Regions from separate parts of the Providencia stuartii genome, predicted to be linked through region 2. Evidence: predicted binding sites of a transcription regulator. Region 2 holds the regulator's gene; the other holds the start of a gene.
The links. The regulator sigma-54, encoded in region 2, starts transcription at its own class of promoters, with help from an activator protein. The targets are predictions, from matches to a motif close to GTTGGCACANNTTTCGCTNT.
Positions count from the first base shown of each region.

Region 1: glnA (glutamate--ammonia ligase) is a predicted target of sigma-54. The motif match lies at 1,516-1,535, and genes of this name have one in related genera.

Region 1 is NZ_CP119546.1:267,939-274,791, reverse strand. It holds gene typA (ribosome-dependent GTPase TypA) at 1-201, opposite strand, end outside; gene P2E05_RS01180 (PadR family transcriptional regulator) at 623-1,279, shown strand; gene glnA (glutamate--ammonia ligase) at 1,657-3,066, shown strand; gene glnL (nitrogen regulation protein NR(II)) at 3,238-4,287, shown strand; gene glnG (nitrogen regulation protein NR(I)) at 4,297-5,742, shown strand; gene P2E05_RS01160 (LysR family transcriptional regulator) at 5,750-6,628, opposite strand; gene ampC (class C beta-lactamase) at 6,822-6,853, shown strand, end outside.
Region 2 is NZ_CP119546.1:3,746,371-3,753,223, forward strand. It holds gene mlaF (phospholipid ABC transporter ATP-binding protein MlaF) at 1-646, opposite strand, end outside; gene kdsD (arabinose-5-phosphate isomerase KdsD) at 1,130-2,098, shown strand; gene kdsC (3-deoxy-manno-octulosonate-8-phosphatase KdsC) at 2,114-2,674, shown strand; gene lptC (LPS export ABC transporter periplasmic protein LptC) at 2,690-3,283, shown strand; gene lptA (lipopolysaccharide ABC transporter substrate-binding protein LptA) at 3,267-3,815, shown strand; gene lptB (LPS export ABC transporter ATP-binding protein) at 3,821-4,546, shown strand; gene rpoN (RNA polymerase factor sigma-54) at 4,712-6,157, shown strand; gene hpf (ribosome hibernation promoting factor) at 6,180-6,467, shown strand; gene ptsN (PTS IIA-like nitrogen regulatory protein PtsN) at 6,570-6,853, shown strand, end outside.

The DNA of each region.
Region 1 (6,853 bases), 920 kb from region 2:
ATTCCATTTGATCGCGGTGTTTTTAGCAAGGATGGTGATACCGCGCTCTTTCTCCAAGTCATTGGAGTCCATAACACGCTCATCTACAGTTTCACGTTCACCGAACGTGCCTGATTGCTGTAGTAATTTACCAACCAGTGTTGTCTTGCCATGGTCAACGTGAGCGATGATGGCGATATTTCTTAAGTTTTGAATTGACAAGGATTTTTACCGTTTAATTGACAGGAAAGGAATATGCTTTATTGCGCCTAAATCGATATAGGAAGCATACTTTCTACGTTAATTTGCTGTTATTTTACACGTTTTTCCGCACAAGTGGAATAAATGTGAAACCCATCACTGTATAAAAAGTTTTTAACTAAAAAACATTCAGTTGCGTAACAATCGCGGAATATATCAGAAAATAACCCGTATCAGTACTGAAAAACCACAAAGTAGCAGAATAATACACTTTGTACCATTAATTATCCGCCTAAAAAAAGAATAAAAAATAGATTTTTTTGCACAATATCTAGTTTTCGACCCTTTTAATGTGATTTAGATATATCTAAATTGACTAATTAGATATATCTATTTATATTTAACTCAAGCTAATTCGATATATCTAATTAAGGAGGATTATATGCGAATTCATACCTGCCGTCATGTTTATCATTCACGCCATGAAGACGGCCATGGACATCAATGTTGCCACGGCGAAGATCATGGTCATGGTGAAGGTCGTCATTGTCATGGTAAGGGCCGTAGACATGGCGAAGGTCGTCATAAAGGTCGTGGACGTGGATTACGTCGTTTATTCGACCATGGTGATTTGCACATTATGGTGCTGTCATTAGTTGCCAAAAAACCAAGCTATGGCTATGAAATTATTAAAGATATTCAAGAAGCGTCCAGTGGTTTATATGTACCAAGCCCTGGGGTCGTTTACCCAACGCTAACGTTACTTGAAGAGCAAGGTTTTCTTGAATCAGAAATAATTGAACGTAATCGTAAAAGCTTCAAAATTACCGCGGAAGGTGCCGAACATTTAAAAGCGAATCAAGAGATTGAGGCCACTATTTTCCGTAAATTAGCCAAAGCTCGCGACATGCAGCACGGCGGTAATTTATCCGAAGAAATCGAAATGGCGGTTCACCGTTTCAAAGCATTATTGCGCCATAAAATGGTGCTAAAGCAACTAAATGAAACCCAAACACGCCAAATCGCACAGATCATTAATGATGCAGTACAGCAAATTGAGCAAGTAAACACATTACTGACTGACAATATCGATGAATAATGTTGTTATTTAGCCATTTTTATAAAATGAACAGCCTTGGGCTTAGACGTCAAGCACAAGGCTAAATAGCCAATCAATCGACTTTATTACGTCAATTTAAATCCCATCCTAGTCAAATTGCACTACATCTGTGCAATCAAAAAGCAAATTGCACCATATTAGTGCAATTACTGCTGTTTATTTCCTTATCCGTTTGTCATAACGTTGTAATATGCCGTATTTAGGCTATTTTAAAAGTTGGCACGTTTTTCGCTTATATTTTTATGTAAGAAGTGACACCTTGATTAACTGACGCTGAAAAGCCAGAAATAATGGCAAAAAATAATCCAACTGCCTGTGATTATTTTGCAAAACCGACCTGACCAGGAGAGCCGACGATGTCCTCAGAACACGTTTTATCGCTGATAGAAGAGCACAAAATAAAATTTATCGATTTGCGTTTTACTGATACCAAAGGTAAAGAGCAGCACATCACCATCCCTGCTCATCAAGTCAACGAAGACTTCTTTGAAGAAGGCAAAATGTTTGACGGTTCATCGATTGGTGGCTGGAAAGGCATTAACGAATCTGACATGGTGCTCATGCCAGATCCATCAACTGCAATGCTTGACCCATTTTTTGCGGATCCAACATTGATCATTCGTTGCGATATCCTTGAGCCAGGTACCATGCAAGGTTACGACCGTGACCCTCGTTCTATCTCTCAACGCGCGGAAGATTTTTTACGTTCTAGTGGGATCGCGGATACCGTGTTATTTGGGCCAGAACCTGAATTCTTCATCTTTGATGACATCCGTTTTGGTAATAGCATGCACAGCAGCTACTATCATATCGATGATATTGAAGCGGCATGGAATACCGGCACTAAATATGAAGGTGGTAACAAAGGTCATCGTCCAGGCGTAAAAGGCGGCTATTTCCCTGTTCCGCCTGTCGATTCTTCACAGGACTTGCGTTCTGCAATGTGTACCACAATGGAAGAAATGGGCTTAGTGGTTGAAGCGCATCACCATGAAGTCGCTACTGCTGGACAAAACGAAGTGGCATGTCGCTTTAATACAATGACGAAAAAAGCGGATGAAACTCAGATTTATAAATATGTCGTGCATAACGTCGCACATGCTTATGGTAAAACAGCGACCTTTATGCCAAAACCTTTAGTTGGCGATAACGGTTCAGGTATGCACTGTCATATGTCACTGTCAAAAGATGGTATCAACCTATTTGCAGGCGATAAGTACGGCGGGTTATCTGAAATGGCGCTTTACTACATTGGCGGTATTATCAAACACGCTCGTGCGTTGAATGCCTTCACTAACCCAACAACCAACTCCTATAAACGTTTGGTTCCAGGGTTTGAAGCACCCGTTATGTTGGCTTACTCAGCACGTAACCGCTCAGCATCTATCCGTATTCCTGTTGTTGCTAGCACCAAAGCGCGCCGTATTGAAGTTCGTTTCCCAGACCCTGCTGCTAACCCTTATTTGGCGTTTGCTGCCCAGCTGATGGCGGGTCTTGATGGCATCATCAACAAGATCCACCCAGGTGATGCAATGGATAAAAACTTGTATGACTTGCCACCAGAAGAAGCGAAAGAGATCCCAACGGTTGCGGGTTCATTAGAAGAAGCGCTGAATGAATTAGATAAAAATCGCGAATTCTTAACGCGTGGTGGTGTCTTCACTAATGACGCTATCGACGCCTACATTGAATTACTGCGTAACGATATTCAACGTGTCCGCATGACGCCGCATCCACTAGAATTTGAAATGTACTACAGTGTGTAACACGCCGTTCCACTGCTAGTCTTTGTTGCCGTGAAACATTTGCCCCATCTTTGATGGGGCCTTTTCTCTGACTTTTTAGTAATAGATAAATTGACGGCATTGTTATTCAAGTTGCAGCTTTGTTGGGTAAATCAAGTATAATGCACCAAAATAGTGCAGGAGCAGAATTACATGAAAGCCGAACATTTGCCAGCACCGGAACACATCCTCAACTCACTGTTAAACAGCGTCTTAATTGTCGATTATGACCTTGTGATTCATTATGCTAATCACGCGGCTTTGCAAATACTTGCGCAAAGTCAACGCAAGATATATGGCACACCATTACCTGTTCTTTGTAGTTATTGCTCTTTAAATGACGAATTAATGTTAAACAGCTTAAAAGAAGGCCACAGTTTTACCGATAACGAGGTCACGCTGGTGTTTAATAATCACTCCCATGTGATGGCGTTAAGCGCACAGCCTTTTTCTAGCCAATTTATTTTATTAGAGCTTTATCAATTAGACAGTCAACGTCGGCTAAGCCAAGAACAAGTACAAAATGCCCAACAATTAGCAGCAAGAGAGCTCATCAGAGGGCTTGCTCACGAGATCAAAAACCCCTTAGGCGGCCTAAGAGGAGCGGCTCAGTTGCTCTCTAAAGCCTTGCCGGATCCACAATTAAACGAATATACACAAGTCATTATTGAGCAAGCAGATCGGCTAAGAGCCTTGGTTGACCGGTTACTAGGCCCACAATACCCCGGTCCTAAAACACAACAAAGCATTCATCATAGCGCTGAAAATATCGTCCGATTGGTGTCGTTAGAAAAACCAGACAACATCACATTAGTCCGCGATTATGATCCAAGCTTGCCTGACCTTGAATACTATCCTGACCAAATTGAGCAGGTTCTGCTAAATATTATTCGTAATGCGTTACAAGCGCTTTCTGAGACAGGTGGTACGATTACATTACGAACTCGCACCGCATTTCAAGTGATGTTGCAAGGTGAACGTTATCGCTTAGCGGCACGTATCGATATCGAAGATAATGGCCCAGGCATTCCATTAGCTATACAAGACACCTTATTTTACCCCATGGTAAGTGGTCGCTTAGGTGGCACGGGATTAGGTCTATCCATCGTTCATAGTTTAGTTGACCAACATGCAGGAAAAATTGAATTTACCAGTTGGCCCGGTCATACCGAGTTTTCTATTTATCTACCAATTAAAAAATAGGAGATAACAATGCAACAGGGAAAAATCTGGGTTGTTGATGATGACAGTTCTATTCGTTGGGTACTTGAGCGTGCATTAAATAGTGCCTCTTTTCATTGCACCTGTTTTGATAGCGCAGATAGCGTCCTCGCGGCGCTAACACATGACCAACCTGATGTTTTGTTATCGGATATTCGTATGCCTGGTGTGGATGGTTTAGCCCTTCTCACTCAGCTAAAACAGTCACACCCATTATTACCCATTATTATTATGACAGCGCACTCTGACCTTGATGCCGCGGTGAATGCATACCAATCGGGCGCTTTTGATTATCTACCTAAGCCTTTTGACATTGATGAAACCGTTGCGCTGGTTGAACGCGCCTTAAATCATAGTCGTGAACAAAATCATGTCGAACGTGACCCCAAACAAAAAATGGAAAGCGTCTCTTCAACCATGATAGGTGAGGCTCCTGCTATGCAAGAGGTCTACCGTATTATCGGTCGTCTCTCTCGCTCATCAATTAGTGTGCTAATTAATGGTGAATCAGGAACAGGTAAAGAATTAGTGGCTCATGCGCTACACCAACATAGCCCTAGAGCCAACGGGCCTTTTATTGCACTAAATATGGCGGCCATCCCTAAAGACCTGATTGAATCTGAACTTTTTGGTCACGAAAAGGGGGCATTCACCGGTGCCACACAAGTTAGGCAAGGTCGTTTCGAACAAGCAAATGGCGGTTCTCTATTCTTGGATGAGATTGGTGATATGCCACTCGATATCCAAACGCGGCTACTGAGGGTACTTGCGGAGGGGCAATTTTATCGTATAGGTGGCTATACTCCTGTAAAAGTGGATGTCCGTATTATTGCTGCGACTCACCAAGATCTTGAGAAACGGGTTAAAGAAGGGTTGTTCCGTGATGATTTATTCCATCGCTTAAATGTCATTCGTGTGCAACTCCCACCATTACGAGAAAGAATCGAGGACATTCCCCGCCTTGCATACTATTTCTTGCAAAATACCGCCAAAGAGCTTGGGGTTGATAGCAAATTGCTGCATCCAGAGAGTGAACGTCTTTTACAACACTATCATTGGCCCGGTAATGTCAGGCAATTGGAAAACGTGTGTCGCTGGCTCACCGTGATGGCGGCAAGCCAAGAAATTTTGCCACAAGACTTACCTGAAGATTTACTCGGTCACCAGCAGCAAAATGATGCATCCACTGAATCCACGACATGCCATTATGTCGCAAGCAATAATACAGCATGGTTTGAATTACTTGAGCAATGGACTCAAGACGCTCTCGCGGAAGGGAAAGAAAATTTGCTTGCACAAACAGTACCGTTAATGGAATACACCATGCTGAGCTGTGCACTTAAGCATACTCATGGACATAAACAAGAGGCTGCTCGTTTACTTGGATGGGGTCGCAATACATTAACTCGAAAATTAAAAGAGCTAGGCATCGAGTAACCCTTTATCACGATTTAACTTCAGTCAGTAACCAATTTTGAAAAATCACCATTGCTGGGGTTATTGGGCGAGATTTTAAACGGCTCAGCCAATATCCCCCGAGTGTTACACTGATATCAAATGGTTGAACTAAGGTTCCCGCACTTAATTCATGCTCAAACATGCAACTTGGTGCAAGGGCTACGCTGTCGGTCAGCAATGCTGCTTCAACCATTAAGCGCGAGGAATCAAATATGGGTCCTTTGACACGCCACGGCTCAAGTCCCGCTACAATCTGCCATTTTTCCCATTCATCTTTACGATAAGAACGCATTAAACGGTGCTCTTTTAGGTCCAAAGGATGGGGCAATTTATGGGCTATTTTTTCAGAACAAAGCACAGTATGGGCGGCCGGAAATAACGGCGTATTTTCAGCTAATGGCCATAGCCCCTCACCGAAACGAATAGCGAAATCAACACCTTCTGCGGCTAAATTGACCACGTTATTATGGGTCATAATACGCAAATCAATATAAGGGTATAACTCAGTAAAAGCAGGTAAACGGGGTAACAACCAGCCTACAGCAAAAGTTCCTACGACTGATACACTCAGTACTTCGTGATAATGACCATCCTCAAACTGTTGCAATAATGACTCTATTTGGTCAAAAGAGCGACTCAAAACAGGAAGTAAAGCAAGCCCCTCATCGGTTAATGCCAGCCCTCTAGGTAAACGAACAAATAACTCTAATCCAAGTTGCTCTTCCAGTAGGCGAACCTGCTGGCTTACCGCCGCTTGCGTGACATTCAGTTCCAAACCTGCTCGCGTAAAGCTTAAATGTCTGGCAGAAGCTTCGAATGCCCTCAACGCATTTAGAGGAAGGCGATGACGATAATTTCCTGACATAAGTTTTTCTTTTGCCTCATCGAATTTTATATCGTTTTAAATCAGAGTTGGAAATAGGCATACTTTCTACCAATCACCAGTACATGCAGAATTCATCGACTCTACAACAAATTTGATGTTGAAGGATTAGCATACCTGAATTTTGTCAGTAACAACGAAAACTTTTACTTTAACGGATAACTCTATGAAAAATATTTTTCGTCAGGGACGGCTTTTTGTCGCTTT
Region 2 (6,853 bases):
AGGCATTGTCAGCAATACTAAGCACTTCTGGCACATCATGAGAAACCACCACGCAGGTCACGCCTAATGCTTGATTCAGCTCATCAATCAATTTGACTAGCACGCCCATCGTAATGGGGTCTTGTCCAACAAAAGGCTCATCAAACATAATTAGCTCAGGGTCAAGTGCGATAGCTCGAGCCAAAGCTGCTCGTCTTGCCATCCCCCCCGATAACTCTGAAGGCATCAATTTTGCAGCCCCTCGTAAACCTACCGCTTCTAGCTTCATCATGACCGTAGTATGGATCAATGATTCCGGTAAGCGAGTATGTTCACGTAAAGGAAATGCTACGTTGTTAAAAACATCCATATCAGTAAATAGCGCCCCAGACTGGAACAACATGCTCATTTTTTTACGAGCCTGATACAGTTTTGAGCGTGATAATTCCGGAATATTATCACCATCGAACCAAATTTCACCTTGATTTGGGCGTAACTGGCCGCCAATAAGGCGTAATAGCGTGGTTTTCCCTATTCCCGATGGCCCCATAATTGCCGTTATCTTACCCCGTGGTACTGTTAGGTTAATATTTTCAAATATTTTCCTATTGCCACGAGTAAAAGACATGTCACGCACTTCGATTAAGTTGTCTGTCTTTGTTTGCATTTGTTTGATAGCCCGTCACATCATCAATTTTTATTTTCTCAAAGCGCTAGGCTCGCGATTTTACAGAAAAATAGACCAAAAATCGTCTAATATCACATCTGATTTTATTTATAGTATTATAACGTTCTAAATAGCGTTATTGGTGTGAAAAATGTGTTTTTTTATATCTAAAAGATACATACAACAACAGAATTATTAATAGTTAAACATTATTTTTGCGCAATTGAAGCAGATAGCTCTTAGACTTTAAAAATTTGTTATTCGTTGAGAATACTAAAGTTCATCATTCTTTATTTGGTTTATGATGCTAATGAATACCGAGAGCCACTGACTTAAGCTTTTGTTAATCTCCGCCAGTCATCATTGATTAAAATATAATTAATATTCGACTGATTTGACAAAGCACTTACTGATAGTAAGTATTCGTTATACAATTCGCGCTCGCTAATCCGATTAACTGAAAAGCTACGCATGGAACAGAAAATGTCAAACATCGATTTTCAGCAAGTAGGCAAAGAAGTTCTCCATATCGAAAGTGAAGGCCTAAAAAATTTAGAACAATATATCAACGATGATTTTACCCACGCTTGTCAGCGCATTTTTGCTTGCCAAGGAAAGGTCGTTGTGATGGGTATGGGAAAATCGGGTCATATTGGACGAAAAATTGCAGCAACCTTGGCCAGTACAGGTACACCTTCTTTCTTTGTGCATCCTGGCGAAGCTAGCCATGGCGATCTGGGAATGATTACCCATAAAGACATTGTATTGGCAATTTCTAACTCTGGTGAATCGAGTGAAATCCTAGCGCTATTGCCTGTTTTAAAACGAATTAAAGTTCCATTGATCTGCATGACCAATAACCCTAATAGTAATATGGGTAAATATGCCGATGTTCACCTCTGCATAAAAGTGCCAAAAGAAGCGTGCCCATTAGGCTTGGCCCCTACCACAAGTACCACCGCAACGCTGGTGATGGGGGATGCATTAGCGATTGCCTTACTCACCGCGAGAGGCTTTACGCCGGAAGATTTCGCACTTTCTCACCCTGGTGGCGCACTTGGGCGCAAACTTTTATTATTAGTTCGTGATTTAATGAATGTCGGTGATGATATTCCTCATATTCCACAAACAGCGACGTTACGTGAAGCATTAATTGAGATTACTCGCAAAAAATTAGGCATGACTGTGATTTGTGATGACGAGATGAATATTGCTGGTATTTTTACAGATGGTGATTTGCGTCGCATCTTCGATATGGGTATTGATCTTAACAACGCAAAAATAGCCGATGTGATGACGCCAGGTGGCATCAAAATAACCCCGAATATGTTAGCGGTAGAAGCACTTAACCTTATGCAGTCTAAACATATTACTTCATTGATGGTCGCAGAAGGTAATAAGCTAGTCGGTGTTTTACATATGCATGACCTTTTACAAGCTGGTGTTGTATAAAGAAAAGGAATGATTATGGATCCGCACTTTCAGGACACGTGTTACGGTCCTGTAACCCAAAATGTTTTAAAAAAAGCCGCTAAGATTAAATTGTTAATCTGTGATGTCGACGGTGTCATGTCTGACGGCCAAATTTACATGGGAAATAACGGCGAAGAGCTGAAAGCATTTAACGTGCGTGATGGTTACGGTATTCGCTGTTTGTTGACCTCGGGTATCGACGTGGCCATTATCACTGGCCGAAAGGCAAAATTGCTTGAAGATCGCGCAAAGACACTCGGTATTACATATCTTTACCAAGGACAGAGCGATAAGCTTTTGGCGTATCATGAACTGTTAGATACACTAAAAGTAAGCGCGGAAGAGACAGCCTATATCGGAGATGATCTCATTGATTGGCCTGTCATGGCAAAAGTTGGGCTATCTGTAGCGGTTGCTGATGCACACCCATTGCTACTACCAAAAGCCGATTACGTTACACGCATTGGTGGTGGTAAAGGAGCAGTTCGTGAACTTTGCGATTTGATCCTGATTGCTCAAAATAAACTGGAAGAAGCTAAAGGCTTATCGATTTAAAGAATAAAGACACCCATGAGTAACGCTAAAAAGTGGTTAATTATCCTGTTATCCTTGATAGCACTTGGCCTGATCGGTTGGAACCTCGCTGGTTATGATACCAGCACCCCAACAGCAGGCGTTATAGATAACAGTCAACCTAATTATCAAACTGATGATTCAGTGACATTCGTCTATAATCCAGCAGGTGATTTGGCCTATAAACTTGTATCAGATAAAATTGATAATTATACGGCAGACAAACTCACTTGGTTTACTAACCCTGTTTTGACAACTTATAACGAAGCAGGCGTACCGACATGGACTGTGCGGTCACTCAAGGCCAAACTGACGAATGATAGAGTGCTCTATTTATATGACGATGTCCAAGTCGATAGTTTAAGCCCTGATTCACAAATTCAGCGAATTTCAACCCAAAGTGCTGTCGTTAATCTGATAACACAAGATGTTTCATCGGATGATAAAGTTACCATCATCGGGCAAGGCCTTAATTCTACTGGTTTAAAAATGCGCGGTAACCTGCGTTCAAGAACCGCAGAGTTAATTGAAGATGTAAAAACTCATTACGTGCTACAAAAAGAAGAGCAAAAAAATGAATCAAGTAAATAAAAAGCGTTTTATTCAAGGAGCCGTTGCCAGCGCAATTTTTGCTCTTAGCGTACCAGCTTCCGCATTAAAATCTGATACACAACAACCGATGACAATTAACTCAGTCAAGCAGTCCCTTGATTTAGAGAAAAATGTCACCACATTTACAGATGATGTTGTGATTAAACAAGGTTCTATTGATATCAGAGCCAATAAAGTCGTGGTTACGCGTCCTAGCAGTAACTCTGACAAAATTACGATAGAAGCATTTGGTAATCCAGTGACGTTCTATCAACTACAAGATGATGGTAAGCCAATTAAAGGCCGAGCAGCGAAAGCACGCTACGAAGTGGATAAAGAACTGCTGACATTAACAGGTAATGCCTATCTTGAGCAGTTAGATAGCAATATTAAGGGTGATAAAATTACCTATATCGTGCCGACACAACAGATGGAAGCATTTAGCGATAAAGGCAAACGCGTCACCACAGTATTATTGCCATCACAGTTACAAGAGAAAGGCCCCGCGGCAAACAACGGAAAGAGTAAATAATCGTTATGGCGACATTAACCGCTGAGAATCTGGCAAAAGCCTATAAAAAACGCAAGGTCGTTGAAGATGTCAGCCTTGAGGTGAAGTCTGGTGAAATTGTTGGTTTACTTGGCCCTAATGGTGCGGGTAAGACGACCACCTTTTATATGGTGGTCGGAATCGTCCAGCGAGATGCAGGTAAGATTACCATTGATGGCGAAGATATTAGCCTGTTGCCTCTTCATGAACGCGCACGCCGTGGTATTGGCTATCTGCCTCAAGAAGCCTCAATTTTTCGCCGCTTGAGCGTTTATGATAACCTGATGGCAGTGCTAGAAATACGTCATGACTTAAATTCAGACCAACGTAAAACACGTGCTGAAGAGCTAATGGAAGAGTTTAGTATCACCCATTTGCGCGATAGTATTGGTCAATCGTTGTCAGGTGGGGAACGTCGCCGTGTTGAAATTGCTCGCGCATTAGCCGCGAATCCGAAATTTATCTTGTTAGATGAGCCGTTTGCTGGTGTTGACCCAATTTCAGTATTAGATATCAAAAAAATCATCCAACATTTACGTGACTATGGTCTGGGCGTGTTGATCACCGACCATAACGTGCGAGAAACACTCGATGTCTGTGAAAGAGCTTATATTGTGAGCCAAGGGCACCTGATAGCACACGGAACACCTGAGATGATCCTCGAAAATGAACAAGTCAAACGCGTTTATTTAGGGGAAGGCTTCCGTCTATAAGTTATTAGTCATAGACTCTAAAATAAGTCGAGCATCGCTAGGTGACAGAGACACGATTTGTTGAATGTCTTAATAAATCAGAAAGCAGGTCAACAACATTCGCTAGCGATACCGTCACTGGTTGTATGACAAATATATTTTTGAGATGGAGATAAAAGACCATTCATGAAGCAAAGTTTGCAGCTCAGAATCAGTCAGCAACTTGCAATGACACCCCAACTGCAACAGGCTATCCGCCTGTTGCAGCTCTCTACACTTGAGCTACAACAAGAAATCCAACTCGCTCTAGAAACCAACCCCCTTCTAGAACAAGAAGAAAATGCCAATGAATTAGATTCGCTGGATGACATCGATATCGACACTGATAGTAGCGAAATCGATACCAAAGATGCTCTCGAAAAGGGTGATATGCCTGATGAGCTCCCACTGGATGCCAATTGGGATGAGATTTACACCGCTGGCACACCTTCAGGCACCAGCAACGACTACAGTTTCGATGAATTACCGGTCTACCAAGGGGAAACGACACAAACCCTACAGGACTATTTGCAGTGGCAATCCGAGTTAACTCCTTTTACCGATACGGATCGTGCTATTGCGACAGCAATTATTGATTCTATTGATGATTCAGGCTATCTCACCACATCAATTACCGATATCCATGAAGGTATTGATAACCCTGATATCACTTTGGAAGAAGTGAGCGCGGTTTTAAAACGAATCCAACATTTTGATCCCCTTGGAGTGGCGGCACAAGACCTTAAAGAATGTTTACTCATTCAGCTATCTCTCTATCCGAAAAATACCCCTGGATTAGAGGAAGCTCGTACGATTATTCGCCAACACATCGATTTACTGGCAAATCGCGATTTTCGCCAGCTCACTAAGCTGACTCGATTAAAAGAAGATGCACTAAAAACCGCTATTGATCTGATATTGACGTTGAATCCCAAACCCGGCCAATCCATCAATACCGGAGAGTCTGAATATGTCATTCCTGATGTTTTAGTGAAAAAAATCAATGGACACTGGCAAGTTGAATTAAATACAGATAGCATCCCTAAACTAAGTATTAACAATCACTATGCTTCACTGATAAAAGATTCAGTAAGCGAAAGTGATTCACAGTATATTCGTAGCAATTTGCAGGATGCTAAATGGCTGATTAAGAGTTTGGAAAGTCGCAATGAGACCTTGTTAAAAGTCGCAACTTGCATTGTTGAACAGCAACAAGAATTTTTCGAACTCGGCGATGAATATATGAAACCCATGATATTGGCTGATATTGCTTATCAGGTCGATATGCATGAATCGACAATATCGAGAGTCACAACGCAAAAATATCTCCATAGCCCTAGGGGAATTTTTGAATTGAAGTATTTTTTCTCTAGCCATGTGAGTACCGATACTGGAGGAGAAGCTTCCTCAACGGCAATACGTGCGTTAGTGAAAAAACTGGTTGCTGCTGAAAATCCAGCAAAACCATTGAGTGACAGTAAATTGACCAGCATGCTGGCCGAACAGGGCATTCAGGTTGCTCGTCGAACTGTCGCTAAGTACCGTGAATCGTTATCTATTCCGCCCTCAAATCAACGTAAAAAGTTGGTTTAATTGACAAAGTAAGGAAGATTGTATGGAATTTCAGATTACTGGACACAATATCGAAGTCACCCCTGCATTGCGTGAAACTGTTGAGAAAAAAATCAAAAAATTGGAGCAATTATTTGATCGTATCAATGGTATTCAAGTCGTTTTAAAAGTTGAAAAAGTTCAGCAGATTGCTGAAGCAACTGTGCAGGTGAATGGTGCAGAACTCCATGCGTCAGCTGAAGAAAACGACATGTACGCAGCAATCGACCTACTGGTAGACAAATTGTCACGCCAGTTAACCAAACATAAAGAAAAACTGAGACAACACTAGTCTATTTATGGTGAAATCACTCAGTGATTTATGACCAATAAATAATTAAAACCAGATAGCGTACCCCGCTATCTGGTTTTGTAGTCCTAAGCGAACAATAAAATGAACAGTGATATAGAAATCCAATTAAGCGCCGTATTATCACCAGCCTGTACACGTAATAACCTTGTCTGTACTAGCAAGAAAAGGGCTCTCGAGATTATTAGTGAACTCGCTGCCGCAGAGTTGGGATTACCGGAAAATACGGTATTTGAAGCATTACTCACCAGAGAAAAAGTCGGAACAACAGGTATTGGTAGTGGGATCGCCATTCCTCACGGTAAGTTAGCAGAAGGTGAACATACGCAAGCTGTTGGCGTTTTTTTGCATCTTGAAGAGCCTATTGC